One region of the Streptomyces sp. NBC_00038 genome, then DNA from elsewhere that is predicted to be linked to it. Evidence: riboswitches for the same ligand, from Rfam matches in the RefSeq annotation. Region 1 holds a riboswitch; the other holds the start of a gene.
The links. A riboswitch is a leader RNA that binds a small molecule or an ion and turns the genes downstream of it on or off. The one in region 1 is predicted to bind ZMP and ZTP.
Positions count from the first base shown of each region.

Region 2: another riboswitch for ZMP and ZTP. It lies ahead of OG219_RS45710 (bifunctional 5,10-methylenetetrahydrofolate dehydrogenase/5,10-methenyltetrahydrofolate cyclohydrolase); the one in region 1 lies ahead of OG219_RS29815 (glycine hydroxymethyltransferase).

Region 1 covers NZ_JAPELQ010000001.1:6,546,166-6,561,588, forward strand. The annotation lists gene OG219_RS29770 (proline/glycine betaine ABC transporter permease) at 1-1,488, shown strand, start outside; gene OG219_RS29775 (ABC transporter substrate-binding protein) at 1,490-2,461, shown strand; gene OG219_RS29780 (isocitrate lyase/phosphoenolpyruvate mutase family protein) at 2,589-3,302, opposite strand; gene OG219_RS29785 (carboxymuconolactone decarboxylase family protein) at 3,335-3,832, opposite strand; gene OG219_RS29790 (PLP-dependent aminotransferase family protein) at 3,905-5,302, shown strand; gene OG219_RS29795 (hypothetical protein) at 5,438-6,337, opposite strand; gene OG219_RS29800 (hypothetical protein) at 6,473-6,838, shown strand; gene OG219_RS29805 (glutathionylspermidine synthase family protein) at 6,869-8,065, shown strand; gene rocD (ornithine--oxo-acid transaminase) at 8,188-9,405, opposite strand; ZMP/ZTP riboswitch at 9,519-9,605, shown strand; gene OG219_RS29815 (glycine hydroxymethyltransferase) at 9,647-11,095, shown strand; gene OG219_RS29820 (hypothetical protein) at 11,162-11,959, opposite strand; gene OG219_RS29825 (hypothetical protein) at 12,017-12,907, opposite strand; gene OG219_RS29830 (RNA polymerase sigma factor) at 12,894-13,601, opposite strand; gene trpS (tryptophan--tRNA ligase) at 13,679-14,692, shown strand; gene OG219_RS29840 (2'-5' RNA ligase family protein) at 14,893-15,423, shown strand, end outside.
Region 2 covers NZ_JAPELQ010000002.1:565,995-581,417, forward strand. The annotation lists gene OG219_RS45660 (MSMEG_0567/sll0787 family protein) at 1-1,427, opposite strand, end outside; gene OG219_RS45665 (MSMEG_0568 family radical SAM protein) at 1,431-2,546, opposite strand; gene OG219_RS45670 (MSMEG_0572/Sll0783 family nitrogen starvation response protein) at 2,557-3,078, opposite strand; gene OG219_RS45675 (amidohydrolase family protein) at 3,117-3,932, opposite strand; gene OG219_RS45680 (MSMEG_0569 family flavin-dependent oxidoreductase) at 3,943-5,250, opposite strand; gene OG219_RS45685 (ABC transporter ATP-binding protein) at 5,507-7,261, shown strand; gene OG219_RS45690 (aldehyde dehydrogenase family protein) at 7,309-8,769, opposite strand; gene OG219_RS45695 (hypothetical protein) at 8,976-9,269, opposite strand; gene OG219_RS45700 (nuclear transport factor 2 family protein) at 9,441-9,806, shown strand; gene OG219_RS45705 (hypothetical protein) at 10,009-11,403, opposite strand; ZMP/ZTP riboswitch at 11,455-11,541, shown strand; gene OG219_RS45710 (bifunctional 5,10-methylenetetrahydrofolate dehydrogenase/5,10-methenyltetrahydrofolate cyclohydrolase) at 11,565-12,413, shown strand; gene OG219_RS45715 (helix-turn-helix transcriptional regulator) at 12,537-13,388, opposite strand; gene OG219_RS45720 (PHB depolymerase family esterase) at 13,614-14,627, shown strand; gene OG219_RS45725 (LysR family transcriptional regulator) at 14,641-15,423, opposite strand, start outside.

The sequences.
Region 1 (15,423 bases):
GCCGTGCTCGCGTCCGTCGCGCTCGGCGCGCTGCTGGGCCTCGCGGCGGGGCTGTCCGACCGTACGTACCGCGCGCTGCGGCCGGTTCTCGACACGATGCAGGTGCTCCCGGCGTTCGCGTACCTCCTCCCGGTCGTCCTGATCTTCGGCATCGGTGTCCCGGCGGCCGTCCTCGCGACCGTCGTGTACGCGGCCCCGCCCATGGCCCGCCTCACCGCGCTCGGCCTGCGCGACGCCGACGCAGGTGTCATGGAAGCGGTCGCCTCACTCGGCGCCACGGCCCGCCAGCGCCTTCTCACCGCCCGACTCCCACTCGCCCGCAAGGAACTCCTCCTCGGCCTCAACCAGACGATCATGATGGCGCTGTCCATGGCCGTCATCGCCTCCGTGATCGGCGCGGGCGGCCTCGGCGACCGCGTCTACCAGGCCCTCGCCTCCGTCGACGTGGGCGCCGCACTCGCGGCAGGCGTCCCGATCGTGCTGCTCGCGGTGGTACTGGACCGGGTGACGGGAGCGGCGGGGGAGCGGCTCGGGGAATCCGACGGGAGCCTCCTGCACTGGGGTTACTCCGCAGTCGCGGCCCTCGCAGTCGCGGCGGCGGGACGGCTCACCGGCCGCCTGGACTGGCCCGACGCCTGGACCGTGCCCATCGCCGAGCCCGTGAACCGAGCCGTCGACTGGATGACCGACCACCTCTACTCGGGCGTCCCGTACATCGGCGGAACGGCCGACTGGGCGGCCCACTTCACGACCTGGATCCTCAACCCCCTCCGGGACGGCCTGCAGTGGCTGCCCTGGTGGTCCGTCCTCCTGATCGTCGCCGCGCTCGCCTGGCTGATCGGCACCTGGCGCACGGCACTCACCGCGGTCCTCGCGATGGCCGCGATCGGTGTGCTCGGAGTCTGGAAGCCGTCGCTCGACACGCTGTCGCAGGTGCTGGCGGCGGTCGCCGTGACCCTCGTCCTCGGCCTCGCGACCGGCATCGCGGCGGCACGCAGCGAGCGCGTCGAACGCCTGCTGAGGCCGGTGCTCGACGTCTTCCAGACGATGCCGCAGTTCGTGTACCTGATCCCGGTGGTGGCGCTGTTCGGCGTGGGCCGCGCGCCCGCGGTGGCGGCCGCCGTCGTGTACGCGCTGCCCGCCGTCGTCCGCATCACCACGCAGGGCCTGCGCGCCGTCGACCCCGCCGCACTGGAGTCGGCCCGCTCGCTCGGCGCCACCAGCGGGCAGCAACTGCGCCAGGTCCAACTGCCGTTGGCCCGCCCGGCACTGCTCCTCGCCGTCAACCAGGGCGTCGTACTAGTCCTCGCCGTCGTCATCATCGGCGGCCTGGTCGGCGGCGGCGCGCTCGGCTACGACGTCGTGTTCGGCCTCGCACAGGGCGACTTGGCGACCGGCCTGGTCGCCGGCGCCGCGATCGTCTGCCTGGGCCTGATGCTCGACCGGGTCACGCAGCCGACGGAACGCCGTGCGAAGAAGGGAGCGTGACATGTCTCGTACGCGATTGAAGTCTCGTACGCGGATGACAGCCGGCCTGGCCGTACTGGTCCTGACGACGGGCTGCGGCGCCGCCGACATGACCAAGCAGGCCTCGCCCTTCGCCAACGCGCAGGGCGCGAAGACCGTGACCCTCTCCGTGCAGTCGTGGGTCGGCGCGCAGGCCAACGTGGCCGTCGCCCAGTACCTGCTCGAACACGAGCTGGGCTACCGCGTCGACACCGTCCAGGTCGACGAGGTCCCCGCGTGGGACGCGCTCAGCCAGGGCCGGGTCGACGCGATCCTGGAGGACTGGGGCCACCCCGACCAGGAGAAGCGGTACGTCGAGGACAAGAACACGATCACCCCCGGCGGCGAGCTCGGGGTCACCGGGCACATCGGCTGGTACGTCCCCACGTACTTCGCCGAGCAGCACCCGGACGTCACCGACTGGAAGAACCTCAACAAGTACGCCGACCAGCTCCGCACGGCGGAGAGCGGCGGCAAGGGCCAACTCCTCGACGGCTCCCCGTCGTACGTCACGAACGACAAGGCACTCGTCGACAACCTGAACCTCGACTACCAGGTCGTGTTCGCCGGTTCCGAAGCCGCCCAGATCACGCAGATCCAACAGTTCGCGAAGGAGCACAAGCCCTTCCTCACGTACTGGTACGCCCCGCAGTGGCTCTTCAAGAAGGTCCCCATGACCGAGGTGAAACTCCCGGCGTACAAGGACGGCTGCGACGCCGACACGACAAAGGTCGCCTGCGCCTACCCCCACACCCCCCTCCAGAAGTACCTCAACACCGACTTCGCCCACTCCGGCGGCAAGGCAGCAGCCTTCCTCAAGAACTTCAACTGGACGACGGAGGACCAGAACGAGGTATCCCTAATGATCGCCAACGACGGGTTGTCGGCACAGGAGGCGGCGAAGAAGTGGGTGGAGACTCACGAGCCCGAGTGGAAGGCATGGCTTCCTTCATAGCTGTGGGCATGCGTGCCGCTAGGGGCGGCACGGGTGGGCACAGCGGCACCTCGCAAACGCCGAGCAGCGCACCCACCCCGACGCCAACCCCAACGCCGGGCGCCCCGCAGGAAGGCGCCCGGCGTCACTACCTCAACCCCGCCACAACCCCCCGCAACGCATCGACAGAGCACCGCAGCAACCCCGCCCCGAACGTAACCCGAGTAGCCCCGAGCTCGCCCAACTCCCTCAACGAGGCCCCGTCAACCCGCCCCAGCACATTCACCGGCCCCAGAATCCCCGCCCGCAACAGCGGAACCACCTCCACCGGAGCCCCGATCGGATACACACAGTCGGCCCCGGCCCCCACGTACAGCGCGGCCCGCTCAATGGCCCGCCCCGGATCCGCGACCCCCCGTACAAACGTGTCGACCCGAGCGTTGACGAACAGCTCCCCACCCGCCACGTCCCGCACCTCCGCAAGCCAGTCGGCATGCCGAGAGGCCTCCTTGAGAACACCCCCGGCGGAGTCCTCAAGGTTGCAACCGACGGCCCCGGCCTCAAGGAGCCGCTCCACCAGCTCCGCGGCCGCGAGCCCGTACCCGTCCTCGACATCCGCGGACACGGGCACGTCGACGGCCCGTACGATCCGCGCGACCGCCGCGAACATCTCGCCCACCGGCGTGTCCCCGTCCTCGTACCCGAGCGACGCGGCGACCCCGGCACTGGGCGTGGCGAGCGCAGGGAACCCGGCGTCCGCGAACACCCGTGCGCTGACCGCGTCCCAGGGCCCGGGGAGGACCAGGGGATCGCCGGGCACACGACTGTGATGCAGCGCGCGGAAGACCTCGACCTTGCTCACGCCTTGCACCCCGCTCACGACCGGTACCGCGCTCACGACTTGAACTGCCCCGCCTCGTAGTGCCCCGGCACCAGCCGGCACGCCACCCCGAACCGGTTCCACGCGTTGATCACCGTGATCGCGGCGATCAGCTGAGCCAGTTCCCCCTCCGCGAAGAGCTCGGCGGCACGCTCGTACACCGCGTCCGGTACGAACCCGTCCGTCAGGACAGTCACCGCCTCGGTCAGCCCGATCGCCGCGAGCTCCTTCTCGGTGTAGAAGTGCGGCGACTCCTCCCACGCGCTGAGCTGCACGATCCGCTCGACGCTCTCACCCGCCGCGAGCGCGTCCTTGGTGTGCATGTCGAGGCAGAACGCGCAGTGGTTGAGCTGCGAGGCACGGATCTTCACGAGCTCCAGGAGGACGGGGTCCAGGCCCTGCCGGGCCGCCGCGTCGAGCCTGACCATGGCCTTGTAGACATCGGGGGCGAGCTTGGCCCAGGGGAGACGGGCGCTGGGCTCGGGGGCGTACGCCGTGGGTTTCGTCGTCATGGATGTCGTAAGGGATGTCGTCATGGATATGGACCCTACGAGCAGAGTAGCCCAGGGGTATGGTCCATTCCCATGGCAAAAGAATGGGCCACTTTGGGGGTCGACCTGCATGTCGAGCCGACCGGACCCGGCGTCCGCAGAGGTCTGACGGACGCCCTGCGCGAAGCGGTCCGCAGCGGCAGGCTCGCGCCCGGAACCCGCCTCCCCTCCTCCCGTTCCCTCGCCGCCGACCTGGGCATCGCCCGCAACACGGTCGCCGACGCGTACGCCGGTCTCGTCGCCGAGGGCTGGCTCACCGCACGCCAGGGCTCGGGCACCCGCGTCGCGGAACGGACGCTGCCGCAACCGGCGCCCGCGTCGGCCGCGGCGCCCCGTACCCGCGAGCCGGGGCGCCCCGCGTACGACCTGATCCCCGGCAGCCCCGACCTCGCCTCCTTCCCGCGCGCCGAGTGGCTCAAGGCCGCCCGCCGAGCCCTGACCAGCGCGCCGCACGACGCCCTCGGCTACGGCGACGCACGCGGCCGCGCCGAACTGCGCACCGCCCTCGCGGGCTACCTCTCCCGCGCCCGAGGCGTACGGGCCGCCGCGGACCGCATCGTCGTCTGCTCCGGCTTCTCGGACGCCCTGACGCTGCTCGGCGCGGTGCTGCGGCAGCGCGGCCTGCGTTCGCTCGCCGTGGAGTCGTACGGCCTCGACGTGCACTGGAACCTGCTGCACCGCGCGGGCCTGCGCACCGTCCCCCTGCCCCTCGACGAACTCGGCACCCGCACGGACGACTTGACCGGCGTACGGGCCATGCTGCTGACCCCCGCGCACCAGTTCCCCATGGGAGTCCCGCTCCACCCCGACCGCCGGGCCGCCGTCGTGGACTGGGCCCGCCGCACCGGGGGCCTGATCCTGGAGGACGACTACGACGGCGAGTTCCGCTACGACCGCCAGCCGGTCGGCGCCCTGCAAGGCCTCGACCCCGACCACGTGGTCTACCTGGGCACCGCAAGCAAGTCCCTCGCGCCCGGCCTGCGCCTGGGCTGGCTGGTCCTGCCGCCGTCGCTCGCGGGCGAGGTCACGGCGCTGAAGGACGGCGGCGGTTGGTCCTCCGGCGTCCTGGACCAGCTGACCCTCGCGGAGTTCATCACCTCCGGCGCCTACGACCGCCACGTCCGCGCCGCCCGCCTCCGCTACCGCCGCCGCCGCGACGCACTCGTCTCCGCTCTCGCCACCCGCGCCCCCGCGGTCCGGGCCACCGGCATCGCGGCCGGCCTGCACGCCGTCCTCCAACTCCCGCCCGGCACCGAGCAGTCGGTCCTGCGCGCGGCGGCGTGGCAGGGCCTGGCCGTCCACGGCCTGTCCCGCTTCCGCCACCCGGACGCGGTCACCGAACCACTCGACGCCCTGGTGGTGGGTTACGGCACGCCGCCGGACCATGCGTGGTCGGGGGCGCTGGACGCGTTGTGCGGGGCGTTGCCGTAGGTTTTCAGCCGTCCGGCGTTTGAGGACGAGGCCGTTCAGGCCGACAGCGGGGGTCTGGGGGCGGCAGCCCCCAGGTACGGGACGGGTAGGGGCGGAGGGGGCGAAACCCCTCGACCTCACCCACAACCCCCCGGCTCACGGAACCCCCGCCGAAACCTCGACCGGCGCCTCCCCGAACCGAGCCAGCGCCAACGCCCCGACCACCGCCACCACAAACCCGAGCACCGCCAGCCACCCCAAGCCCTCCCGCGTACGGTCCCCCAGCCACACCACCCCCACCACCGCGGGCCCGATGGTCTCCCCAATGACCATCCCGGCGGTGGCCACGGTCACCGACCCCCGCTGCAAGGCGGACGTGAGAAGAAGAAACGCCGCACCCCCACCGAGGAGCAGCGCATACGTCGCCGGATTGCGAAGCAGCGACCCGACCGCAAGGTCGTCGACAAGCCGCACCGCCACCTCGACCACCCCGAACCCGAACCCGGCCCCGAGCCCCAGGACAAGCCCCCGCCCCCGCTCGGGCAAGCGCCCACCCACCGCCCCCAGCAGCAGCACCCCCACCGCGGTCCCCAACATCGCGTACTTCAGCGCGATGGACCCCGCCCGGTCCCCCTCGGCCCCCGACGCCAGCCCCAGCATGGCGAGCCCCGCACACACCACCCCCACCGCACCCCACTCGACCCGGCTCAGCCGCACGTGCAGCAGCCGCGCGGCGACCACCGCCGTCACCGCCAGGCTGGCGGCGAGCGCGGCCCCCACCGCGTAGATGGGCAGGGACCGCAGCGCCACGATCTGGAGCAGAAACCCGACCCCGTCGAGCCCGAGCCCCACGAGATACCGCCACTGCCGCACCGCCCGCAGAAACAGCGCGGCATCCGCCCCGGCCCCGCCGCTTGTGCCACTTCCACTGCCACTTCCACTGTCATTTCCACTCGTACTCGTCCCGTCGCCGGCGGATGCCGCCTCCCGCGCGGCCATCGCCTGCAACACCGTCGCCGTACCGAAGCAGACCGCCGCACCAAGGGCGCAGATCATTCCAAAGAGCACGAAGCGACTGTAAGTGCCCGCGAGGGAGGGATTACCCAAGGGGGTCATTGGACGGGCGCCGAAGTCGATCTTTAATCTGGTGGCCGAACAGCGTCTGAGCAGGACAACAACGGGGGTACGGACATGGCGGATTCACGACGGCAACTGCGCTCGGGCACGGTCGTGCTCGGCGGCATGGGACTCCTCGCGGTGGCACTGACCGCCTGCTCCTCGGACGATCCCGACAAGCGCTGCGTCGACCGCGACAGTTACACCGCCACCAAGGGTTACGAGGTCGTCGCCGACAAGAACTGCAAGACCACCACCTCCGTCAACGGCAGTTACTACTACGGCGGCAAGAAGAAGAGCGGCTGGGTCAAGGGCGGCTCCTTCGCCAAGTCGAGCTCGGGCTCCGGCAGCAGTTCGAGCAGCGGCGGCAGCGGCGTCGACCGCGGCGGCTTCGGAAGTGACAGCGGCAGCGGAACCGGCAAGGGCAGCTCCGGCGGCTGAGCGACACGGATCCGATCGAGGACGTACGCCATGGAACGCCGAACCATCGAGCCCCGCGACGGCTGGCAGCAGACCGTCGAGGAACAGGGCCTGATCTACCCGCTCACCCGCTACCCCGACGACTCCCTGCGCCCCTACTGGGACGAGAGCGCGTACTACGTCTTCTCGCTCCCCGAGGTGGAGGCGCTGGAGGAGGTCGTCGAGGAGCTGCACCGCATGTGCCTGGCCGCAGCCGCGCACATCGTCGAGCGGGACCGCTTCGCCGACCTCGGCATCACCGACCCGCGCGTCGCGGAAGCGGTCGCCGAAGCCTGGCACCGCCGAGCCGAACTCCCCTCCGTATACGGCCGCTTCGACCTCCGCTACGACGGCACGGGCCCCGCCAAGCTCCTGGAGTACAACGCCGACACGCCGACGTCGCTCGTCGAGGCGGCCAGCCCCCAGTGGTTCTGGATGGAGGACCGGTTCCCGGGCGCCGACCAGTGGAACTCCCTCCACGAACGCCTCGTCGCCGCCTGGAAGAAGCACGCCGCCCTCCTCCCGCCGGGCAGCCCCCTCCACTTCGCCCACTCCGCCGCCGACGAGCTCGGCGAGGACCTCATGACGGTCGCCTATCTCAAGGAGACCGCTGAGCAGGCCGGACTCGACACGGACTGGATCTCGGTGGAGGAGATCGGCTGGGACCCCCTCTCCGGCCGCTTCGTCGACAACCAACTCCGCTTCATCCGCAGCTGCTTCAAGCTCTACCCCTGGGAATGGCTCACCACCGACCGCTTCGCCGACCACGTCCTGGACACCCTCGACAACGGCGGCGGCACGGGTACGACCCTGTGGATCGAGCCCGCCTGGAAGATGCTCCTCTCCAACAAGGCCCTCCTCGCCATCCTCTGGGAGCTCTACCCGGGACACCCCAACCTCCTCCCCTCCTACCTCGACGGCCCCCGCGAACTGGCGACGACGACGGGATACGTCGCCAAGCCCCTCCTCGGCCGCGAGGGCGCGGGAGTCACGGTCCACCAGCCCGGCACCTCGCCCGTCGCCTCATCCATCGCCCGTGAAGAGCTCTGCTGCTACCAGGAGTTGGCCCCTCTCCCTTCCTTCGACGGCAACCGCGTCGTCCTGGGCGCCTGGGTCGTCGAGGACGAGTCGGCAGGCCTCGGCATCCGCGAGTCCGCCGGCCTGATCACGGACGAATACGCCCGCTTCCTGCCCCACGTGATCCTCTGACTCGTCTTCGGACAGGCCCTAGGGTCTGTCCGGCGGATCAGGCCGGAGGAAAGTAGCGGCGCCATGCAACCCAGATGGGCGCACCAGACCCCGCGTCTCCGGCATGATCCGCCGGACAGGCCCTAGGCCGCCCCCAGTACCGCGCGGAGCTGGGAGAGCCCCCAGTCCAGGTCCTCCTTGCTGATGACCAGGGGCGGGGCGATCCGAATGGTGACCCCGTGGGTGTCCTTGACCAGGACACCCCGGTCCATCAGTTTCTCGGAGATCTCCCGGCCCGTGCCGTACGCCGGGGCGATGTCGACGCCCGCCCACAGCCCGCGCCCGCGCACCTGCGTCACCTGGCCCGTGCCCGTCAACAGCCCCAGCTCGCGGTGCAGATGATCGCCCAGCTCGGCGGCCCGCCGCTGGTACTCACCCGACCGCAGCATCGCGATCACCTCGAGCGCCACCGCGCAGGCCAGCGGATTCCCCCCGAAGGTCGACCCGTGCTCACCGGGCCGGAACACCCCGAGCACCTCGGCCGAGGACACGACCGCCGACACCGGGACGACCCCGCCTCCGAGCGCCTTGCCCAGCACATACACATCGGGCACGACCCCCTCGTGCTCACAGGCGAAGGTCCGGCCCGTCCGACCCAGCCCCGACTGGATCTCGTCAGCGATGAACAGGACGTTCCGCTCACGCGTCACCTCCCGCACCCCCTGGAGGTAGCCCTCCGGCGGCACCAGAACACCCGCCTCCCCCTGGATCGGCTCCAGCAGCACGGCGACCGTCTCCTCGGTGACCGCCTCCCGCAGTGCCGCCAGATCCCCGTACGGAACGATGTCGAAGCCCGGCGTGTACGGGCCGAAGTCCGCCCGCGCCTCCGCGTCCGTGGAGAAGCTGATGATCGTCGTCGTACGGCCATGGAAGTTGTCGCTCGCCACGACGATTCTCGCCGCCCCGTCCGGGACCCCCTTGACCCGGTACCCCCACTTCCGGGCCGTCTTCACGGCCGTCTCCACCGCCTCCGCCCCCGTGTTCATCGGCAGCACCATCTCCATCCCGCACAGCTCCGCCAGCTGTGCGCAGAACTCGGCGAACCGGTCGTGATGGAACGCCCGCGACGTCAGCGTCACCCGCTCCAGCTGCGCTTTCGCCGCGTCGAGCAGCCGCCGGTTGCCATGTCCGAAATTCAGCGCCGAGTATCCGGCGAGCATGTCGAGGAAGCGGCGCCCCTCGACATCCGTCATCCACGCCCCGTCCGCCGTCGCCACGACGACCGGCAGGGGGTGGTAGTTGTGCGCACTGTGCGCGTCGGCCGCGGCGATGTACGCCCGCGTGGTCTCCGTAGTGCTCACGGGGTCTCCGTTTCCTACTGCACAGGGGATGGGGGCCGGCTGGTGGCCCGTTCCTATCGTCGCTCGCATGGTGGACCAGGGCCCCCTGTGATCCGGCGCGCCCGGTAGGCTGACCGGCGAGCCGTGACTGGCGCGCTGGGATGGGACCGACCATCGGGGAGCGGCTCGGACCATGAGTGCCGTGCGCCTGGGCCGAACCGTGAATCGTGAACGCAATACGCCACGCCGTCCGGAGGCCGTCATGCCTGAGCAGTCCCTTTCCACCGAGTCCACCGCCTTCCGCAGCGCCCTTGACGTGATCAGGGCCGTGGAGCCCCGGGTCGCCGACGCGATCGGCCAGGAAATCGCCGACCAGCGCGACATGCTCAAACTGATCGCCTCCGAGAACTACGCCTCCCCGGCCACCCTCCTGGCCATGGGCAACTGGTTCAGTGACAAGTACGCCGAGGGCACCGTCGGCCGCCGCTTCTACGCCGGCTGTCGCAACGTCGACACCGTCGAAGCCCTCGCCGCCGAGCACGCCCGCGAACTCTTCGGTGCCGAGCACGCCTACGCCCAGCCGCACTCCGGCATCGACGCCAACCTCGTCGCCTTCTGGGCCGTCCTCGCCCAGCGCGTCGAGGCCCCCGCCCTCGCCAAGGCCGGCGTCCGCAACGTCAACGACCTCACCGAGGCCGACTGGGCCCAGCTCCGCCGCGACCTCGGCAACCAGCGCATGCTCGGCATGTCCCTGGACGCCGGCGGCCACCTCACCCACGGCTTCCGTCCGAACATCTCCGGCAAGATGTTCGACCAGCGCTCCTACGGCACCGACCCCGCCACCGGCCTCATCGACTACGAGGCCCTGCGCACCTCCGCCCGTGAGTTCAAGCCCCTGATCATCGTCGCCGGCTACTCCGCCTACCCCCGCCTGGTGAACTTCCGCATCATGCGGGAGATCGCGGACGAGGTCGGCGCCACGTTGATGGTCGACATGGCCCACTTCGCCGGCCTCGTCGCCGGCAAGGTCCTCACCGGCGACTTCGACCCGGTCCCGCACGCCCAGATCGTCACCACCACCACACACAAGTCACTGCGCGGCCCGCGCGGCGGCATGGTGCTGTGCGACGAGACCCTCGCCGAGCAGGTCGACCGCGGCTGCCCGATGGTCCTCGGTGGCCCCCTTCCGCATGTCATGGCCGCCAAGGCCGTCGCACTCGCCGAGGCCCGCCGCCCCGAGTTCCGCGACTACGCCCAGGCCGTCGTCGACAACGCCCGCGCCCTCGCCGAGGGCCTGATGCGCCGCGGCGCCACCCTGGTCACCGGCGGCACCGACAACCACCTCAACCTGATCGACGTCGCCTCCTCCTACGGCCTCACCGGCCGCCAGGCCGAGACCGCCCTCCTCGACTCGGGCATCGTCACCAACCGCAACGCCATCCCCGCCGACCCCAACGGCGCCTGGTACACCTCCGGTATCCGCATCGGCACGCCCGCGCTCACCACCCGTGGTCTGGGCAGCACCGAGATGGACGAGATCGCGGGCCTGATCGACCGCGTCCTCACCGCAGCCGAGGCCGGCACCACCGCCAAGGGCAAGCCGTCCAAGGCCCAGCACGTCCTGGACCCGAAGATCTCCGACGAGATCTCCCACCGCGCCACCGACCTCCTCGCCGGCTTCCCGCTCTACCCGGAGATCGACCTCGGCTGACCTCGCGGCCGGAGCTGATCGTCAGAGGGTTCGCGAGCCTCAGGGGCCGTACGGGGCTCGCGAGCCTCACAAGTCGATCAGCTCCTGCCGCGGGCCCGGCTCCTGCTGCTCCCGCTCCTCCCGCTCCTCGCGTCGGCGGGCCGGTGACAGCCGACGTGTCATCTCCGGGAGAAGTGGCCGCAGCAACAGCGCCAGCACCGCTCCGGCCGCCGCTCCCGGTATCGCCCACCACCAGTCGGTACCGTCGCCCGTCGTCGCGGCTGCCGTCGTGCGGGACTGCTCGGCGGGCGCGGCTGAGGCGTCCTCCGTCATCTGCCACGGCGCCGGATAGTCGGCGGCCCCGGATCCGTCGCCCGCCGAATTGCCGAGCACGCCGAGCTTCTTGAACAGAGTGCGTACCTCGTCCGGCTGCCCGGCCTTGTGCCAGTAGCCGTTCATGGACGTCGGCACGTCGGTCGCCGTGTGTATCCAAACGTCTCCGCCCCCTGCCGTGTCCGGATACACGCGGTCGACCCGCCACGGCGACACGTCATGGACCAGCCACGTGACATTGATCTGACGGCCGCTGCCCACACCCAGCCCGGGCGGCTCCTCGGGTGTGCCTCTGCCCGACTCGCCCAGCAGGTTCTGCAACTCCCCGTACTCCTTGTCCGAGTAGTACAGCGCCGCGCTCTCCTCGCTCTCCGGCGAGACCACCAGCACACTCGTCGGGCCGCCTGCCGTCGCAGCCGGCGCACTCAGCAGCACCACGGCGACGGCCATCGCCAACGCCCCCAGCGCCGCGAACAGTTCACGAATCCTGCGCATCCGAACCCCCAACAGCCAGTCGATCCAGGTGCGGCCCGCCCGCACGCCGCGTGTCACTTCTGGTACACCGCTCGACCCGCCGGGGTTCCCATTCCGCCCGGACCAGTTCCTCGGCTAATTCCCGGACCGGTTGACGGACTTGGCGATCTCCACCGCCCGCGACTTGGACGCCACGCCCTCCAGCCGAAGGGTCATGTCGCCTCCGTGCATCCAGAGCAGGGTCGCTCCGGCGGTCCGCTGAGAGCGGGTGAACCGGTCGCCGTGCTCGTCCACCAGCCAGAGCTCCAGGAGATGGGGCCTGGGGAACCACAGGGCCTGATTCGCGTAGTCCGTGCTCGCGCCCAGCGGCACATACTCCGGCTGCTCCCGCGCCGTCTTGGTGAACATCGGGTCGAGTTGCGCCGCGAACTCGTCCAGCCGGACCGTGTGCCCCTGCTCGCGCCAGCACAGGGTCACCAGGAACCGCCCCTTCGGCTCACGCGTCACCATCACCGCCCCCGGTGTCCCCAGGGCGGGGGGCACGAGTGGTGCGAAGCCCGCACGCCGCCCGGCCTCGGCGAGTGTCAGCGAGGTGCCGTCGCAGCCGGGCACCTCGGCTCCGGGTGACGGCACCGCCGAAGGGTCGTACCGCACCTCGACCCCGCCGAAGCCGAACCAGTCCGTGACCGCGGCGCGCACCGGAGGCGTGAGCACGAGGACCGTCAGCAGACCGCACAGCCCCGCGGTCAGCGCGCGCCAGCGCACCCGCGCCCAGCGGCGCACCCCACGGAGCCGCTCGCCGTGCCCCGGAGGCTCGGCGACCGGGACCGGCACTCGCTCGGCGAGTATCTGCTCCAGCACCCGCTCCACCATCGACTCGCTCCCGGCCGCCCCCGGCTCGTCAAGCGAGCGCCCGAGCGCCCGCAGCTCCTCGGGCAGCCGTGAGACACCCTCACGCCCACGCCGATCCCGGTCGCCGGAGGACGACCCGGCGCCCCCGCTCTCGTACGACTCACCCATGCTCATCACCTCCTTCCCGGGACTCCTGACGATCCCGAGACCTCTCACCTTCCCCGGACTCCATGCGCCCCCGGGACTCCTCGCGCTCCGGCTCACCTTCCCGGGGTCCGCCACCACCCCGAGGCTCGAAATCCGGCAGCAGCCGCCCCAGCTTTCGCAGGGCGCGGTTGAGCCGGGACTTCACCGTGCCGCGGGGCCAGCCCAGGGCCTGGGCCGTCTCCGGTTCGTCCATCTCCAGCAGATAGCGGTAGGTGACGACGAGCCGGTGGTCCTCGCTCAGCTGGTCCAGGGCGGCCAGCAGTGCCACGCGGCGCTCTATCTCCAGGGCCGCGTGCGCCGGGTCCGCCGATTCCGGTATCAGCGGCTCCGCCTCCACCAGCGCGGCCTCGCGGCCGGCCAGCGTCCGCTGGCGCACCGCCGTCCGCACTGTGTTCCTCGTCTCATTGGCGACGATCGACAGCAGCCACGGCTTGAACGCCGCGCCGTCCCGAAAGCGCCCCAGCGAGCAGTAGGCCTTGATGAAGGCCTGCTGCACCACGTCCTCCGCGTCCGCACCCGCCCCCAGTGCCTTGGCCGCCCTGATCGCGATGCCCGTATGGGCGCGCACCAGCTCCGCGTACGCCTCCGGCTCCCCGGCGCGTACCCGTGCGATCACCACGGCCTCGTCGACGACGATGCGGCCCCCCTCCCGCGTCCTCACACTGTTGTTACACCGCTCGAGCCCAATCGGTTCCCACCTGTTCCCGAGCAATGAGAGACACCTGAGAGAATGAGGGCATGGCCTCTGATCGTCCCCGCGTGCTCTCCGGAATCCAGCCCACCGCAGGCTCGTTCCACCTCGGCAACTACCTCGGCGCGGTCCGCCAGTGGGTGGCTCTGCAGGAGTCCCACGACGCCTTCTACATGGTCGTCGACCTGCACGCGATCACCCTCCCGCAGGACCCCGCGGACCTGCGCGCGAACACCCGGCTCGCCGCCGCGCAGCTGCTCGCCGCGGGGCTCGACGCGGACCGCTGCACGCTCTTCGTGCAGAGCCATGTCCCCGAGCACGCCCAGCTCGCCTGGATCATGAACTGCCTCACCGGTTTCGGCGAGGCGAGCCGCATGACCCAGTTCAAGGACAAGTCCGCCAAGCAGGGCGCCGACCGTGCTTCCGTCGGCCTCTTCACGTACCCGATCCTCCAGGTTGCGGACATCCTGCTGTACCAGGCCAACGAGGTCCCGGTCGGTGAGGACCAGCGGCAGCACATCGAACTCACCCGGGACCTTGCCGAGCGCTTCAACGGCCGCTTCGGCCAGACGTTCACGGTTCCGAAGCCGTACATCCTCAAGGAGACGGCGAAGATCTTCGATCTCCAGGACCCGTCGATCAAGATGAGCAAGTCGGCGTCCACTCCGAAGGGCCTCATCAACCTGCTGGACGACCCGAAGACGACGGCCAAGAAGGTCAAGAGCGCGGTCACCGACACGGACACCGTCATCAGGTATGACACCGAGCAGAAGCCGGGTATCAGCAACCTGCTGACCATCTACTCGACCCTCACGGGAACCGGTATCGGCGAACTGGAGGAGAAGTACGCCGGCAAGGGCTACGGTGCGCTGAAGACGGACCTCGCCGAGGTCATGGTCGACTTCGTGACGCCGTTCCGGGAGCGCACCCAGCAGTATCTGGACGACCCGGAGACGCTCGACTCGATCCTGGCCAAGGGTGCCGAGAAGGCGCGTGCCGTCGCGGCGGAGACGCTCTCCCAGGCGTACGACAGGGTCGGCTTCCTGCCTGCCAAGCACTGACACCCGGTACTGGCTTGCGGACCGCGGCCGCCCCGGCGGTCAGGACGACAGCGTGTCCGAAAGCCAGTACGAGACGAGCACAACACCCGTACGACAGCCGGTAACGGGCGGCACCGCCGTACAGTCGATAGCCGTACCAGCCGAGCGGCCAGCCCTGCCCGCGAGGACCGAGAAGAACCGATACGACGACAGGAGACGACGTGGGGACCGTAACGATCGGTGTGTCGATCGCGGTCCCGGAGCCTCATGGCAGCCTGCTCCAGGAGCAGCGCGCGGGCTTCGGTGACCTCGCGGCTTCCGGCATCCCCACGCACGTCACCCTGGTGCCGCCGACGGAGGTCGACGACTCGGCGCTGCCCGCGATCGAGGCGCACCTCGTCGAGGTCGCCGCCGCCGGGCGCCCCTTCCCGATGCGGCTCTCCGGGACGGGCACCTTCCGCCCGCTGTCGCCCGTCGTGTTCGTGCGGGTCGTCGAGGGGGCCGAGGCCTGCACCTGGCTGCAGAAGCAGGTCAGGGACGCCTCCGGGCCCGTGGCGTGCGAACTGCAGTTCCCGTACCACCCGCACGTCACCGTGGCGCACGGCATCGACGACGAGGCGATGGACCGGGCGTACGAGGAGCTCGCCGGGTACGGGGCCGCGTGGCCGTGCACCGGGTTCGCGCTCTACGAACAGGGTGCGGACGGGGTCTGGCGCCAGCTGCGGGAGTTCGTCTTCGGCGGCGCGGTGGTG
Region 2 (15,423 bases), on a different contig from region 1:
ATTCCGGTCACCGGTCCGGTGACGGCTTCGGTGATCTCTCCGTCGGGCCAGCGCAGCCCGACTCCATGCCCCGCGGTCAGCTCTCCGCAGACGGCACCCGCGGCCGGGCCGGCCGGGAGAGCCGGGGCGTCCGGCGCGTCGGCGGTGAGCATCGCGAAGCCCGGGAAGCAGGTGAGCCAGTCGCCCACGGTCGCGGCTGCGGGCCGCGGCACGGCGGCCACGTCGAGCACGGCTCCGCATCCGCTCGCCTCGGCGAGCATGCCGATGGTCCCGGCGATCCCGGCCATCGACACGTCCTTCGCGGCGGCGGGCCGGGCCGCGGCCACCGCCCCGGTCATCGTGCGGAGTTCGTCGGTACGACGGTGGCTCGACGAGTCCCACTGACGCCCCCGGTAACCCTGGCGCCAGCCGCCCCCGAGGTCGGCGGTGAGCCGCACCGCGTGCCCTGGACGTCCGCCGCCGCCCGGCACCGGGTGGTCCGTGCGGCCGAGCGCGGTCACCGACAGGGCCGCCGGCACGCCGAGTTGGGTGTGGCCGCCGAGTACCGGAACACCGTACGCCCGGGCGGCGCTGCCGAGTCCGGCAAGGATCCGCGCGGCATGCGCGGCGTCCTTCGCACCCACCGCGTCGAGCAGCCCGACAGGTGAAGCTCCCATCGCCGCCAGGTCGTTGACGTTGACGAGGACCGAGCACCAGCCCGCCCAGTCGGGGTCCCGCTCGACCATGGACGGCACGATCGCGTCGCAGGCGGCGATGACGTCCGTACCGGGGACGGGTGCGCCGTCGTCACCGGCGTAGCCGCGCGGCGCCGGCGTCAGCGAGCCGAGCAGGGGGCCGAGCGGGGCCTTGGTGGCCGCGGCCTGTGCGGCGATCCGTCCGATGGGCCACCGCATGAGGACATGCGGGCTGTCCGCGACCATGATTTCCCGCACGGACCGCCAGCCAAGTCGCTTGAACAGCGGCCGATTTCGGATCTGGACGGTGGCGTCGAAGCGCAGGACGCCCTCGGTCTCCGCCCGCGCGCAGGCGGCCCGTACCAGGGCGGCGCCGATCCCGCGCGGGCCTCGGGCGCCGGGCGCGACGACCAGGCGCCCGCCCGCCCACCAGCCGAGGTCGGGGCCGTCGTCGACGGGACCGAGCCGGACGCCTCCGACGACCGTGCCTGCCCTGTCCCTGGCCACCAGGACCCGGGTGCGGGGGTCGTCGTCGCGGTCGTCGAGGTCGTGGCCTCGGAAGAGCCCCTGCTCGTGGACGAAAGCGTCCCGGCGCAACCGCGCATAGGCACTCAACTCCCCCTTGCCTACAGCCTCTTCGATGTGGAAGTCGGGCTGCCGGGCGAGTGTGCTGCGGTCGCCGAGCAGCGCGAGAATGTCCTCCGCGTGTTCCGCCGTCGGCACCGGCACGGTCGTCGATCCGTCGAGGTACACGGCTCAACCACCCGCCGTGCCGAGCACACTGCACGCCCCGCAGGCCGCACAGCCGGCCTGCTGATCCGCGCCGGTCATACCCGCCGCACGCAACTTCGCCGCGACGCCCTCGGTGACGTACCGCAGCAGCGTGGCGCTCGGGGCCCCGACGCCGTCGCGGGCCGCGAGCGTACCGACCATCGGACGGAAGGGGACGACGAAGGGATAGACACCCCGGTCGATCAACTTCCCCGCACCCGCGATGAGTTCGTCGGGATCCTCACCCAGACCGACCAGCAGGTACGTGGAGACACGGTTGGGTCCGAACACCCGGACCGCCTCGTCCCACGCGGCCTCGTAATCCGCCGACGGCACCGTCGACTTCCCGGGCATCCAGCGCCGCCGCACCGCGTCGTCGAGGGACTCGATGTGGATGCCGATGGCCGTGGCCCCGGCCTCGTGCAACTCATGGATCCAGGCCAGGTCGGCGGGCGGTTCGCACTGCACCTGGACGGGGAGTCCCGGCACGGCTTCGAGGACGGCGCGCACGGACCGTACGAGATTGCGGGCGCCCCGGTCCGGGCCGGTCGTGGTGCCGGTGGTCATCACCATCTGCCGTACGCCGTCCAACCGGACGGCCGCTTCGGCGACTTCGGCGAGTTGCGCCGGGGTCTTGGCGGCGACCGTCGCGCCGGAGCGCAGGGACTCCTCGATGGTGCAGAAGCGGCAGCGGTCGGACTCGGCGTAGCGGATACAGGTCTGCACGACGGTCGTGGCCAGGACGTCGGAGCCGTGGAGGCGGGCGATGTGCTCGTACGGGATGCCGTCGGCGGTGGTCAGGTCGTAGAACCTGGGGCGCTGTACGGCGGTCAGGGTCAGGCCGGTGTCGTCCTCACCGAGCCATACCCGGCCGTCCCGGACCGAGTACGGGCTGTCGGCGTTGCGGGGCAGCGCCGCGTTGGCACCGTCGACAAGACTGCGCCCGATGACGAAATGCCCGTCGTCGCTGGGTCCCGCGCCGTCGGGCCGCCGTACGGGAGCCTCCAACCGGACTCCGTGGAGGGCGAGTTCGGCACGGGTCGTGATCCGGACGTCGACCGGACCCGTCCCCTTCGTCTGTGTGTCGGTGCCAACGCTCACGGCTTGCCCCTCAGAGCTGGTAGGTCGAGTTGATGATGGCGCCCTTGCGCGCGTAGTGGATCAGCGCGTCCTGGACGTCGAGCGGGTGGGTCGGGATGACGCCCTCGATGAGGTCCTCCTCGCGGGCGCCGTGCAGGGACAGTCCGAAGCGGCAGCAGTAGACCTTGCCGCCCTCGGCGAGGAACGTCTTGAGCTGGTTGTTGATGTTGTGCTCGCCAGGGAATGCCGAGTTGCCGACGGTCGGAAAGCCGCGCGTGGCAAGGCAGTTGAGCGAGCCGGGTCCATAGAAGTAGATGGCGGTCTCGAAGCCCTTGCGCAGGGCGCGGGTCGCCTGCAGTACGGCGACGAAGGAGACCGAGGACTCGTGGGCGATGCCGTGGACGAGGGTGAAGTACGTCTCGCCGTCCTCGGCCTTGTAGTCGGGGAAGACCTTGGTGTCGCCGTAGATGCTGGTGCCCTCGGGGAGGGACGGGTGCGGGATCTCGGTGAGGGACTTCTGCTCGATCTCGGTGAGTTCGACGGTTTCGGACATGGCTGTCTCCTTGGACGTGTGTGTCGGGGAGGGACGGGTCAGTCGTAGAGCGTGGCGAAGGTGTCCCGGAAGACCCGCTCGCCGAGTTCGCCGCCGCCGGCCGCGGCGGTCATCCGGGCGTACTCGCCGGCGAAGTCGCCCCAGGGCTGGTCGCTGGCGAAGAGCACCCGGTCGTGGCCGATTCCGCGGTGCTCGATCTCCCGGGCCAGCCAGTACGGGGCGAAGCCGATGGCCCAGGAGAGGTCGGTGTATACGTGCTTGCCGGACTCGATCCAGTCGAAGAAGCGGGAGCCGACGAGCTTGATGTGGCCGCTCATCCCGCCGCCGAAGTGGACGAGATGGACGGGGACTTGATCGGCGTACCAGTCGACGAGGTGGCCGACCTCGTCGATGTCGGAGGCGGCGCCGGGTGAGGTGTGCACATGGACCACGAGGTCCAGGCGCCCGGCCTCGTGGAAGATCCGGTCGAGCAGTGGGCGGCAGGCGGGGTCGGATGGGCGCCCGCCCAGGAGGAAGCTGAGCTTGAGGGCGCGTACGCCGTCCTCGCGGGCCAGGGCGAGAGCGTGCGCGGTGCGGTGCTCGTCCTCGGGGCGCGGGGAGACCCACAGGCCCGCCCTGATGCGGTCGTCGGTCTGGGCGGCTTCGATGGCCAACTCGTTGAAGGAGAAGGCGATGTCGGGGTCGGGGACGCCGTAGTTGGGGAGGACGAGGGCGCGTTCGGTGCCCTCGGCGTCGAGGTCGGCGAGGAGTTGCTTGACGGTGGCGCGGGCTGTGGTGTCCGGGTTGACGGGCGGGCCGCCGTAGAAGGGGTACGCGGGGAGGACACCGATGTGGCGGTGCGCGTCGAAGACCATGTCCGTGCTTTCAGCCGACGGGGAGTGCGGAGGCGAGCTCGGTGGGGGCGCCGGTGAGGGTGCCGCAGACATCGGCGAGGCGGCGTGAGGCGTCGATGTGGTCGGCGAGGAACTCGGCGTCCCTGCCGACGGCTTCGAAGCGGCCGGAGCCCCACGAGTACTGCCAGGGCAGGCCCAGGAAGTACAGGCCGGGGGTGCTGGTGACGCCTCGCCAGTGCATGGGATAACCGCGGCCGTCGAAGACGGGTATCTCGATCCACCGGTGGTCGCGGGTGAAGCCGGTGGACCAGATGACGGAGGTGATGCGGGCCTCGGCCAGGTCGAGCGCGTCCGGCTGTTCGTCCGGCTCCCAGACGGGGATGTAGCGGGCCTCGTCCGGCGCCGCTACGCCCTGCGCGGCGATGTGCGCGTCTATGGCGTCCTTGATGCCCTCGGCGACCGCGTCGGCCCGGTCGAGGTTGACCTTCAGGTCGTCGGCGAACTCCAGGATTCCGCCGTCGATGCCGGTCAGCCGCCCGTACAGGCGCATTCCGTCGCGGGCGAAGGCGCGGAGGTCGATGTCCCGGCCGCCGTCGCGCCCGGTGACGTAGTGGTTGACGCGCATCCGGACGGCGGAGGCGTCGTCGAAGCTCTCGATGCCCTTGGCGTAGTGGCCCATCTCGTCGAGCCAGGCGACGCAGTCCCGGCCGCGGTAGAAGCGGGCCACCCGGGGTGCGCTGCCGACGGCCAGATGGACCTGGCGCCCCGCGAGGTGCAGGTCCTCGGCGATCTGGCAGCCGGACTGTCCGGTGCCGACCACCAGGACCGCCCCGTCGGGGAGTTGAGAGGGGTTGCGGTAGCGGGAGGAGTGGATCTGTTCGACGCCGCCGGGCAGCCGCTCGGCCATCCGCGGGACGGAGGGGGTGTGGTACGGGCCGGTGGCGACCACCACCTGATCGGCGGTGAACTCCCCTGCACTGGTGGTCAGTTCGAAGACTCCGCCCGGGGAGCGGCGCAGCCCGGTGACGGACACGCCCTCGGCCAGGGGTGGTTGGAAGCGGGCGACGTACTCCTCCAGGTAGCGCACGATCTCCGCGCGAACCATGAACCCGTCCGGATCGGGTCCCGTGTAGGGGTGGCCGGGCAGTCTGCACTGCCAGTTGGGGGTGACCAGGCAGAAGGAGTCCCAGCGCCGCTCCCGCCACTCGTGGCCGACGCGGTTCGCCTCGACCACCAGGTGTGCGATCCCACGCTCGCGCAGACAGTGGCTGACGGAGAGTCCCGCCTGACCACCACCGACGACAGCTACCGGATAATGGGCTCCGTACAGCTCAGGCATGAAGTCCTCCATGCATGGGGCGAGTTGTCGGGGGCGACCGTCTCGGGTCTCGCGCCTCGCCGCTGCTTGTGGAACCACTTCAGCCATGCCCGATTACCGGATCGCTTCATCCGGAACAAAGCGGGGTTACCAAACCCTCACTCGTTGCCCCGCAGACAAATTTCCTCATAGCCGCCATCGGGATCTCGTGCGCGACGTCGACCCCTCGCGCCGACGTAGCCTGAATGCTCCGCACAGATCCCTCACAAGGAGCGCCGTGAGCATCACCGCAGCCAAGCCCGAGGCACCCGCGTGGCGCCTGCTGATCGGGTACGTACGACCGCATCGATGGGCGCTCCTTGCGGGCGGGCTGTTGGCGCTCGCGACCGGGGCCACCGGCCTTGTGCTGCCGCTGGTGGCGCGGGGACTCATCGACGACCTGTCGCACGACCGGCCCATCGCGGGGGCCCTGTTCGGCATGGCGGCGCTGGTGGTGACCAACGCGGCGGTGGGTGCTACGGGTTCGTACGTGCTGCGGCGTACCGCCGAGTCGGTGGTGCTCGGGGCACGGCGCGCCCTGTCGTCGTATCTGCTGCGGCTGCGCATACCGGCCGTGGACCGCAGCGAGCCGGGCGATCTGATGGCCCGGATCACCGCCGACACGACACTGCTGCGGGAGGTCACGACCGATTCGCTGGTCGGCTTCGGGACCGGGGGTCTCACCCTGGTCGCGACGGTGGTGATGATGGGCCTGGTCGACCCCGTGCTCCTCGGTGTCACGCTGGCCGTGATCCTGTGTGCGGGCACCGTGCTCGGTGTGATCGTGCCGCGCATCAACCGGGCGAGCAAACGCGCGCAGGACGCCGTCGGCGTGATGGGCGCCTCGCTGGAACGGATCCTCGGCGCGCTCCGCACGATCAAGGCGTCCGGTGCCGAGCACCGCGAGGAGCAGGTCATCCACGCGGCCGCCGAGGAGTCGTGGCGGCAGAGCGTGCACGCCGCCAAGTGGTCGGCGGCGGCGGGCAATACGGCCGGTCTTGCGATGCAGATCGCGTTCATCACGGTGCTCGCGGTGGGCGGCGCGCGCGTCGCGACCGGCGCCATCGACGTCGGCACGCTCGTGGCGTTCCTGCTCTACGTCTTCTATCTGATGTCGCCGATCCAGCAGGTCGTCGGCGCGATCACGCAGTACCAGACCGGCGCCGCCGCCCTCGCCCGCATCCAGGAGGCGCTGCGGCTCCCCGCCGAGCCCGCGGCCCTGCCCGCGCCGCTGCCGACCCCGGGTGCCGAGCCCGCCGCGCTCGCCTTCGACGACGTCCGCTTTCGGTACGCCGACGATCTGCCGTACGTCCACCACGGCGTGACGTTCGCCGTCCCGGCCCGCGGCATGACGGCGTTCGTCGGCCCCTCCGGCGCGGGCAAGACGACCGTCTTCTCACTCATCGAGCGGTTCTACGACCCCGAGGCGGGAGTCATCACCTTCGACGGGCGCCGGTTGGAGGACTGGGATCTGCCCCAGCTCCGTTCCTCGATCGGTTACGTGGAGCAGGACGCGCCGGTCCTGTCGGGCTCCCTCCTCGACAACCTGCGGCTCGGGAACCCGGACGCCGACGACACCGAGGTTACGCGCGTCCTTAAGACGACCCGCCTCGACGGCCTCGTCGCCCGGCTGCCGCGCGGTCTGGACACGCTGGTCGGCCACCGCGGCACCAAGCTGTCCGGCGGCGAGCGGCAGCGCGTCGCCATCGCCCGCGCCCTGCTGCGCCGGCCCCGACTGCTGCTGCTCGACGAGGCGACGTCGCAGCTCGATGCCGTGAACGAGGCCGCGCTGCGCGACACGGTCGCCGATGTCTCCCGTACGACGACGGTCCTGGTGGTCGCGCACCGGCTGTCCACCGTCACGATGGCCGACCGGATCGTCGTCATGGACGCGGGCCGCGTCCGCGCGGTGGGCACCCACCGCGAACTCGTGGCCGGCGACCCGCTCTACGCGGAACTCGCGGCCACGCAGTTCCTCGCCACCGCCGGCTGATCGGTCCGCCCCCGGACGGACCTCCCGGGGGCTTCCCGCACGTCCGGTCAGAACGGGTAGTGCGCCTGCTGCGTGGCGATGGTCACCCAGCGGGTGTTGGAGAACGCCTCCAGGCCCCAGCGACCGCCGAAGCGCCCGTAGCCGGAGGCCTTGACGCCGCCGAAGGGCGCGTGCGGCTCGTCGGCGACGGACTGGTCGTTGATGTGCACGATGCCGGTGCGGATCCGGCGGGCGACCGCCAGTCCGTGCGTGGCGTTCTCGGTGATGACACCGCAGGTCAGGCCGTTGTCGGTGTCGTTGGCCACGTCGATGGCGGTGGCGTCGTCGGCGAAGGTCTCGATCACGCAGACCGGGCCGAACGCCTCCGCGTAGTAGATGTCCGCGTCCTTCGGGACACCGGTGAGGACGGTCGCCGGGTGCACCGCGCCCTCCGGCTCCTCGCCACCGGTGAGCACCGTGGCGCCCTTGGCCACCGCGTCCTTGATGAGCGCGGCGACACGCTGCGCGGCGGAGGCGCTGACCAGCGGGCCGACCACCGTGTGCGGGTGGGCCGGGTCCCCGGCCTGGAGCTGGGCGACCTTCGCGGCGAACTTCTGCGTGAACTCCTCGGCGAGCGACTCGTGTACGAGGATGCGGTCGCCGGACATGCAGATCTGGCCGGAGTTCATGAACACACTGAAGGTGACGGCGTCGACCGCGTAGTCCACGTCGGCGTCGTCGAGCACGACGACCGCGTTCTTGCCGCCCAACTCCAGTACGGCGGGCTTGAGATGCGCGGCGGCGTGCGTGCCGATGATCCGGCCGACTCCGGTGGAGCCGGTGAAGTTGACGGCGCGGACACGCGGGTCGGCGATGAGCACCTCGGCGATCTCGGCCGCGTCCTCACGGGCGTTGGTGACCACGTTCAGCACACCGTCGGGCAGTCCGGCCTCGCGCAGTACGTCGGCGACGAGCAGCGCGCACGCGATCGGCGCGTCCTCGCTGGGCTTCACGACGACGGTGTTGCCCGCCGCGAGCGGCGCCGCGACGGCCCGTACGCCGAGGATGACGGGCGCGTTCCAGGGGGCGAAGGCGGCGACGACACCCAGCGGTTCACGGATGGCGAGGCCCAGCGCGCCCGCCTCCTGGGCGCTGAGCACCTCACCGCGCGGCGCGGTGATCGCGGCGGCTGCCTCACGCAGGATGTTCGCGGCAAGCCCCACGTTGAAGTACGCCCACGGACGGGTGCCGCCCGCCTCGTGCGCCATCAGCTCGGCCACCTCCTCCCCCTTGGCGTCGAGGAGGTCGGCGGCCTTGAGGAAGATCGCGCGGCGGGCGAAGGGGGCGAGTGCGGCCCAGTCGGCGAAGGCCGCGTCGGCGGCGCCCACGGCGAGGGCCACGTCCTCGGGACCTGCCGCGGCGACGGTCGCGTACACCTCGCCGGTGTAGGGGTTGATGTCCTCGGCGGTGCGGCCGGAGGCGGCGGGCACGTCCTTGCCGCCGATGAACAGTTCACGGGTGATGGCCATGGCGGGTTCCTTCGGTACGTAACGACGTCGGTACGCGGTGCTTCACGACAACAATAGGGAGTTCACGACGGCAAGTTGTTCGCCACGTGAAATTTCATTCACTAACCTACTAGGATGCTCCGACCGGACCACGCGAAAGTCAAGGGCATACGCGTCTGCCCCCGGCACCGAAGTGCCGGGGGCAGACGAACCTGTCGGGCGCCGGACTACGGCTGAATGGCGGGGAGCACACCGGTGACGGGCGCGACCAGGTCGGTCAGCTGGTGCATCTCGTTCAGGCCCTCGTTCAGACCGTTGAGCCCGGCCAGCTGCTGTGAGACCTTCGGCAGTGCGGCCTGGTGCTCCGCGGGAATGTCGCTGACAGCGAGCCGGTCGAGCTCGGCGATGGGGTTCAGCGGCTTCGGCGCCTCGGAGACCGCGGCGCTCGCCATCGGCGCGGCAAGGCCGGTGACACCGACGGCGAGACCAACGGCGGCGACAATACGTCGTGTTGAGATCATGCTTTCAGCAACGGCTCCGGGGCCCGGGCGGACACGGCCCGCCCCCGCCGCTCACCCGAGAGGCTCACAGGTCCTGCTGCGCTTGCCGTGCGCCCCGCGGCGGAGGAGTCTCGAAGGAGAGGCCCTTCGCGGCCCCCTCCTCGCTGGGCCGCGGCCTTCAAGGAGGACGCTATGGGCACTGCGGCAGGCCCCGCCTTCGACACCGAAGCGCTACGCCGGGGCATTGAAGGACACAGCGCGGCAGATCTGCTGGCGCTCTACGCCGACGACGCGGAAGTCCGTGTCGTCGACCACAACACCCAACCCAGTCACCCGATGATCAAACACGGTCGCGGCGAGATCGCCGACATGCTCAACGACGTCTACAGCCGGGACATGACCCACAAGCTGGAGCAGTGCGTCGTCGACGGCAACCACGTCGCCTTCACCGAGTCCTGTCAGTACCCGGACGGTGTGAAGGTGCTGGCCAGCTCGATGATGTCGCTGCGCGACGGCAAGATCGTCGAACACACGCTGCTGCAGGCATGGGACGAGTAGGAAGGAACTGGCCGAAGGTCCGGATCAGAACGCACCTGACCTGGACCTTCTCGGCGAGCGCGGGCATGGGCCGGTCACGGGCGCACCGGAATCGCCTGCCACGGCCACTGTCCGCCGCAGCGGTACGGGTGTCCGCATCCGTGCTGCGCTCAGCGCTGCGGGGAACGCGTGCGCCCTCTCCCCGAACGCGCCGGATCCGGCCTCACTGAGGCCTGGGAACCGTCTCGTCCAGCAGTCGGTGCATGACCGCCACCGGAAGCGCGGGATTACCGGCGGCGGCCTGAGCCGTGTCGGACTCGGTGAGCAGTTCCTCGATGCGGGCGAGCGTGAGACGGGGGTCGCCGGCGGCCGTGTACCTGACGCCGGTGGACTCGTCGCGGCTGAGGCGCTCGATCAACTCCGGTGAGGCGCCCGGGTCGTACACGGCCAGCATGCGTACGGCCGGATCCTCGTCGTCGGCGTACCCGGCGAGACCCTGCCTGGGGAACTGCGGCCGGGCCAGCATGTCGGCACGGGTGTAACCGGACCACTCCAAGACCATGCGCAGGAGCGCGTCCGCCGGCGCGGAAGGCTGATACTCGCAGGTCAGGAGCCGGACCGCGAAGTCCTCGTCGTGCGCCAGAGGCCCGACGAGGTCGACTGGCAGGTGGCGGTTGGCGGCGGCGGACCGGCGCAGCAGGACATGGCCGGAGGTCGCGCATCGGCGGAGTACGTCGATGTCGTGGGCGCCGAGGTTCCAGACCCAGCGGACCGGGCCGCTCCGGTCCTTCGGATCGACCCGGTAGTCGACGGCGGCTCGCTTGTCCTCCGTGAGGCCGGGTCTGAGCGATATCGCCAGACGGACGTGGTGTTCGGGGTCCGAGGCGAGACCCGTGACCAGGTCCGGCGGCAGCGACGGGTTCGAGGCGACGGCGTACCGCTCCCCCGAGTCCTCACTCGCCACGAGGCGTTCGGCCGTGGCGCGGGTCAGCCGGCCTTTCATGAGCACGTCTGCGCGCGGCCATTTGTCGAGAGTGTCAAGGAGTTCGTCGGTCAGGGCTCCGTCGTCGACGCAGGCACGCAGCGCGGCGGCCCGGCGCACTTCGGTGTCGGGATCGGCGAGGAGAGCTTCGCGGGTGGCCGGGGCCAGCCCGTCCCACACCCGGCAGACCGCGACGCGTACGGCAGGGTCCGCGTGGTCGGCGTACCCGGCCAGGATCCGCGCAGGGATGCTCCGGGAACGCACCGCCCAGTAGCGCACTTCCTTGTCCGGATCGGACAGGAGTCGCTGGTAGGCGGCGTCGGGCAGTGGCGCGACCTCCATCCGGAAGGGCTCCGGTCCGGATGCCAGCGCCATACGGACTTTCGGCTCGGGGTCGTCGACCAGCCGGGCGCGGTCGGCCGGGTCCGCGTTCCAGCTCTCGGCGATGCTGCCGCGTACACGGAAGTCCGGGTGGTTGATCATCGCGTCGACGACCTCGGCGGGCGGATCGGGCCGGAGGCACAGCCAGAACCAGGCCGACGAGGCCTCCGGGCTCAAGAGGCGCAGCAGCACGCCGTTCGGCGCGGCAGGATTCCACGCCAGTCCTTTGAGGATGTCGTGCCGTACGTCCGTCACTGGTGCCCTCTCCCCCTGCCGCCCGGCCGATCATCGTACGGGCTACGCTGGTCGGCGGGCCGTGACTGGCGCTGAGGTGGAGTACCACCGGGGAGCGGTCTGACGAACGGGTCTTTGCCGCGCGCCTGGGCGATTGTGTCGATGACGCTCAGGAGCAGCTCATGTCCCAGGCCCAGCTCATGGACGGCGCCGGTCTCGCGCGCCGCATCGTCGAGGAGACCGCGAAGCGTGCGGCCGGCCTCAAGGACCGCACCGGTGTGTCGCCGTGTCTGGCGACGGTGCTGGTCGGCGAGGATCCCGCCTCGGTCACCTACGTCCGGATGAAGCAGAACCGCAGCCGCAGGGCCGGTATCGAGTCTCGGCACGTCACCCTGCCCGCCGAGACCACCACGGCCGAACTGGTCGGCACGCTCAACGCGCTGTCCGCCGACCCCACCGTGCACGGCATCCTGCTCCAGCACCCCGTCGGTCCGCACATCGACGAACGGGCCGCGTTCGAGGCCATCGCGCCGGAGAAGGACGTCGACGGGGTGACGCTGAGCTCGTACTCGGCGATGAGCTTCGGGCTGCCCGGCTTCGTGTCCTGCACGCCTGGCGGCATCATCCGCCTCCTCGACGAGTACGACGTCGACCCGGCCGGCAAGCGCGCCGTTGTCGTGGGCCGCAGCGCGATCCTCGGCAAGCCGGTCGGCATGCTGCTGCTCGGCCGCGACGCGACGGTGACGTACTGCCACTCCCGTACGACGGATCTGTCCTCGGTCGTACGGGAGGCGGACATCGTGGTGGCCGCCGTGGGGCGGCCCCGGCTGATCCGCGGCGAGGACATCAAGCCGGGAGCCGTCGTCATCGACGCGGGCTACAACGCCGGGAACGTGGGCGACGTCGACTTCGACACCGCCGCCGCCCGGGCCGGTCTGATCACGCCCGTACCGGGTGGCGTCGGCCCGATGACGATTGCGGTCCTGCTGGAGCAGACGGTGACCGGAGCCGAGCGCCAACTCGGGGTCTGATCAGCGCAGCCACGCGCTGTACGACATCACGTCCCAGGCCTTGACCCTTCCTGCTCGGTGCCGCTCTCGTCCTGGCCACGGTGGTCGTGATGACCGTGTCGAACGGCTGAGTCACCAGGTGGATCAGGTGGCGACATCCATGCGCTGGGTGCCGATGACTTTGAGCAGTTGCAGGGTCCGGTAGGCACGGAAGTCGGGTTCAGCGGTGAAGATGATCAGCTGGTGATCCTGGCCCGGTACGGTCAGGACGTCGAAGTCCAGGTCGATCGGCCCGACTTGGGGGTGCTGGATCTCCTGGTGGTTGTGGTGTTCGATGCGCAGCTCGTGGGAGTTCCACAGTCGGGCGAAGTCCTCGCTGCCGGCGAGCAGTTCGTCGACGAGGCCCCGGAGTTCGGCGTTGTCCGGGTAGCGGGCGGTGGCGACGCGCAGATAGCTGACGGCGGCCGTCACGAAGCGGTGGGGCTGGGTCATGCCGTAGCCGCGGTGCCCGGGGTCGGGGTGCAGGAAGTAGCGGCGGATGACGTTGCGGTCCGAGCCGTTCAGGGCGGAGAAGTCCTCGAAGAGCGCTGCCGCCAGGGGGTTCCAGGCCAGCACCCGGCAAGTGTTGTCGAGCACGAGCGCACCGGCGTCGGTCAGCCGCTCCAGCAGCTTCAGTGTGCCGGGGTCCACGTCCTGGGAGGGCCCCTGGGCAGGCTCGGGTGCCGCCTCTCCGGCCAGGCGGAAGAGGTGGGTGCGCTCCTGGTCGGACAGGCGCAACGCTCGGGCGATGCCGGTCAGGACGGCGTGCGAGGGATGGCGCCCTCGGGCCTGTTCCAGGCGGCTGTAGTGGTCCACGGAAATGTGCGCGAGCTGGGCGACCTCCTCGCGGCGCAGCCCGGGAGTACGACGCCTGGGCCCGTGCGGCAGACCGACGTCCTCGGGTCGTACGCGTTCCCGCTTGCCGCGCAGGAACTCCGCGAGAGCGTGCTTGTCCATGGTCACCACGGTACGGCGGTGCACGTCGGCCAGCCACGGACTCCTGGTCCCTGGATACCGCCGGGCCACCACCGCAGGGTGAAGGCACAGGCAGAACGACGTGGAACGAAGTGAGGGCAAGACCATGCGGGTATTCATGACGGGCGCGGCTGACCATACGGGCGGTGTGGTGGCCGAGCAGACGGTGACCGTCCGTTCCTGCGCGATGGACCACAGGTCGGGCCGGTGAGCGCGTCGGTGACGGCACTGGTCGTGGTCGGCGCGGTGGCACTCGTGTGCGCCGCCGCGTACGGATACCTCCTGCACAGCCCCAGGCCCGCTGAGCCGCGACTCGGCGCCCCGGTGACGGTGGACACGATCACCGTGGACGACCGGTCGCGTGCGTATCGGGCCTTCGTGCCCGCCGATCTGCCACCCGGCGCGCCCCTGCTGTTCGTCCTGCACGGCTCGCAGCAGGACGGGAAGACCATTCGTACGGCCACCGGGTACGGCTTCGACAAGCTGGCCGAGCGGCACGGGTTCGCGGTGGTCTATCCGGACGGCTACAAGCGCGGCTGGAACGACGGCCGCACCGCCGCGGTCACCCCGGCCCGCAAGGAGGACGTCGACGACGAAGGGCTGATCGCCGCGCTGGTCGAGCGGTTCCGGCAGCGTCACGGCATCGACCCCGCCCGGGTGTTCGTCACCGGCTTCTCCAACGGCGGGCAGATGGCCTTCCGTCTCGCCGCCCGGACGCCGGAGAGGATCGCCGCCATCGCGGTGATCGGGGCGGGCCTGCCCACGCCGGACCAGTGGGCCGTCACGGAGCCGAGGCGTCCGCTGCCCGTGCTGCTCATCGCCGGCACGCGCGACCCGATCATGCCGTACGAGGGCGGCGAGGCCAGCATCTTCGGCTTCCAGAAGCGCGGCACGGTCCTGTCCGCCGAGGCCACCGCCCATGCGTTCGCCGAGGTCAATGGCATCACCGAGCCTCCGATCAGCTGGCCACCCGCAACGCTGCCCCTGAACGGGTCCGGTGCGGAAGGCCCGTTGGTCACCGAGACCCGCTACTCCCAGCCCGGCAAGGCCCCCGTCGTGGCGTTCACGATCTTCGGCGGCGGCCACACGATCCCCAATCCCGACCACCGCTTCCCCCGGCTCATGGGCAGGACGGACCACACCCTCAATGCCCCGGCCGCCATCTGGGACTTCTTCAGCGAGGCCATGCGGGCGGACGCTCCTCGACGCCCACGGCAATAGCCTCCCCTCCGGCCTACCAGGACCGGGCGGCGTCGACGAGGGTGTCCCGGACCCGGGCGGCGTCGTGGCCGAGCACGGATCCGGTGCGCTGGGCGAGGAAGCCCGTGTTGATGGGCGGGTCCTCGGGCTCGACGAGGGCGACGAGGGCACCGCTCCGCAGTTCGTCGGCGCACAGGTAGCCGGGAAGGACGGTGAATCCCGCTCCTGCGGCGACGGCGGCCAGTACGCCCCGCAGGTCGGGCATCACCAGGGCGGGTCGCAGCGTCAGCCGGGTGCGGAAGACGTGGCGCCAGTAGCGGCGGGCGATCGGCATGTCCTCGGCGTACGTGACCAGGGGGACGGCGTGCAGAGGGCGGGGGTCGTCGCTGGTGAGCGGGCCGATGCGGGCGGCCCAGGACGGCGCGCTCACCAGGACGAACTCCTCGTCCATCAGCGGTGTCGCCAGGACCGTGCGCCCGCGCGGACGCACGGCGGACAGGACCAGGTCGAAGCGCCCGGCGCGCAGACCGTCGAGCAGGTCGTCGGCCAGTCCGGGGGTGACGCGTAGTTGCAGCCCCTGCGCCACCAACGGCGCGAGGGCCGGCAGCGCCCGGACGGACAGCAACTCGGCGGGCCCTCCCAGGTGTACCGGCTCGGTGACGCCCGACGTGTCGCGGTCGGCCACCGTGGCGAGCTGATCCATGGGGGCCGCGATCCGGGCGGCCAGGTCATCGGCCACAGCGGTGGGGGCGACGCCACGGGGCAGCCGCTCGAAGAGCTGGCGGTCGAGCTGCTGCTCCAGGGAGCGGATCTGGCT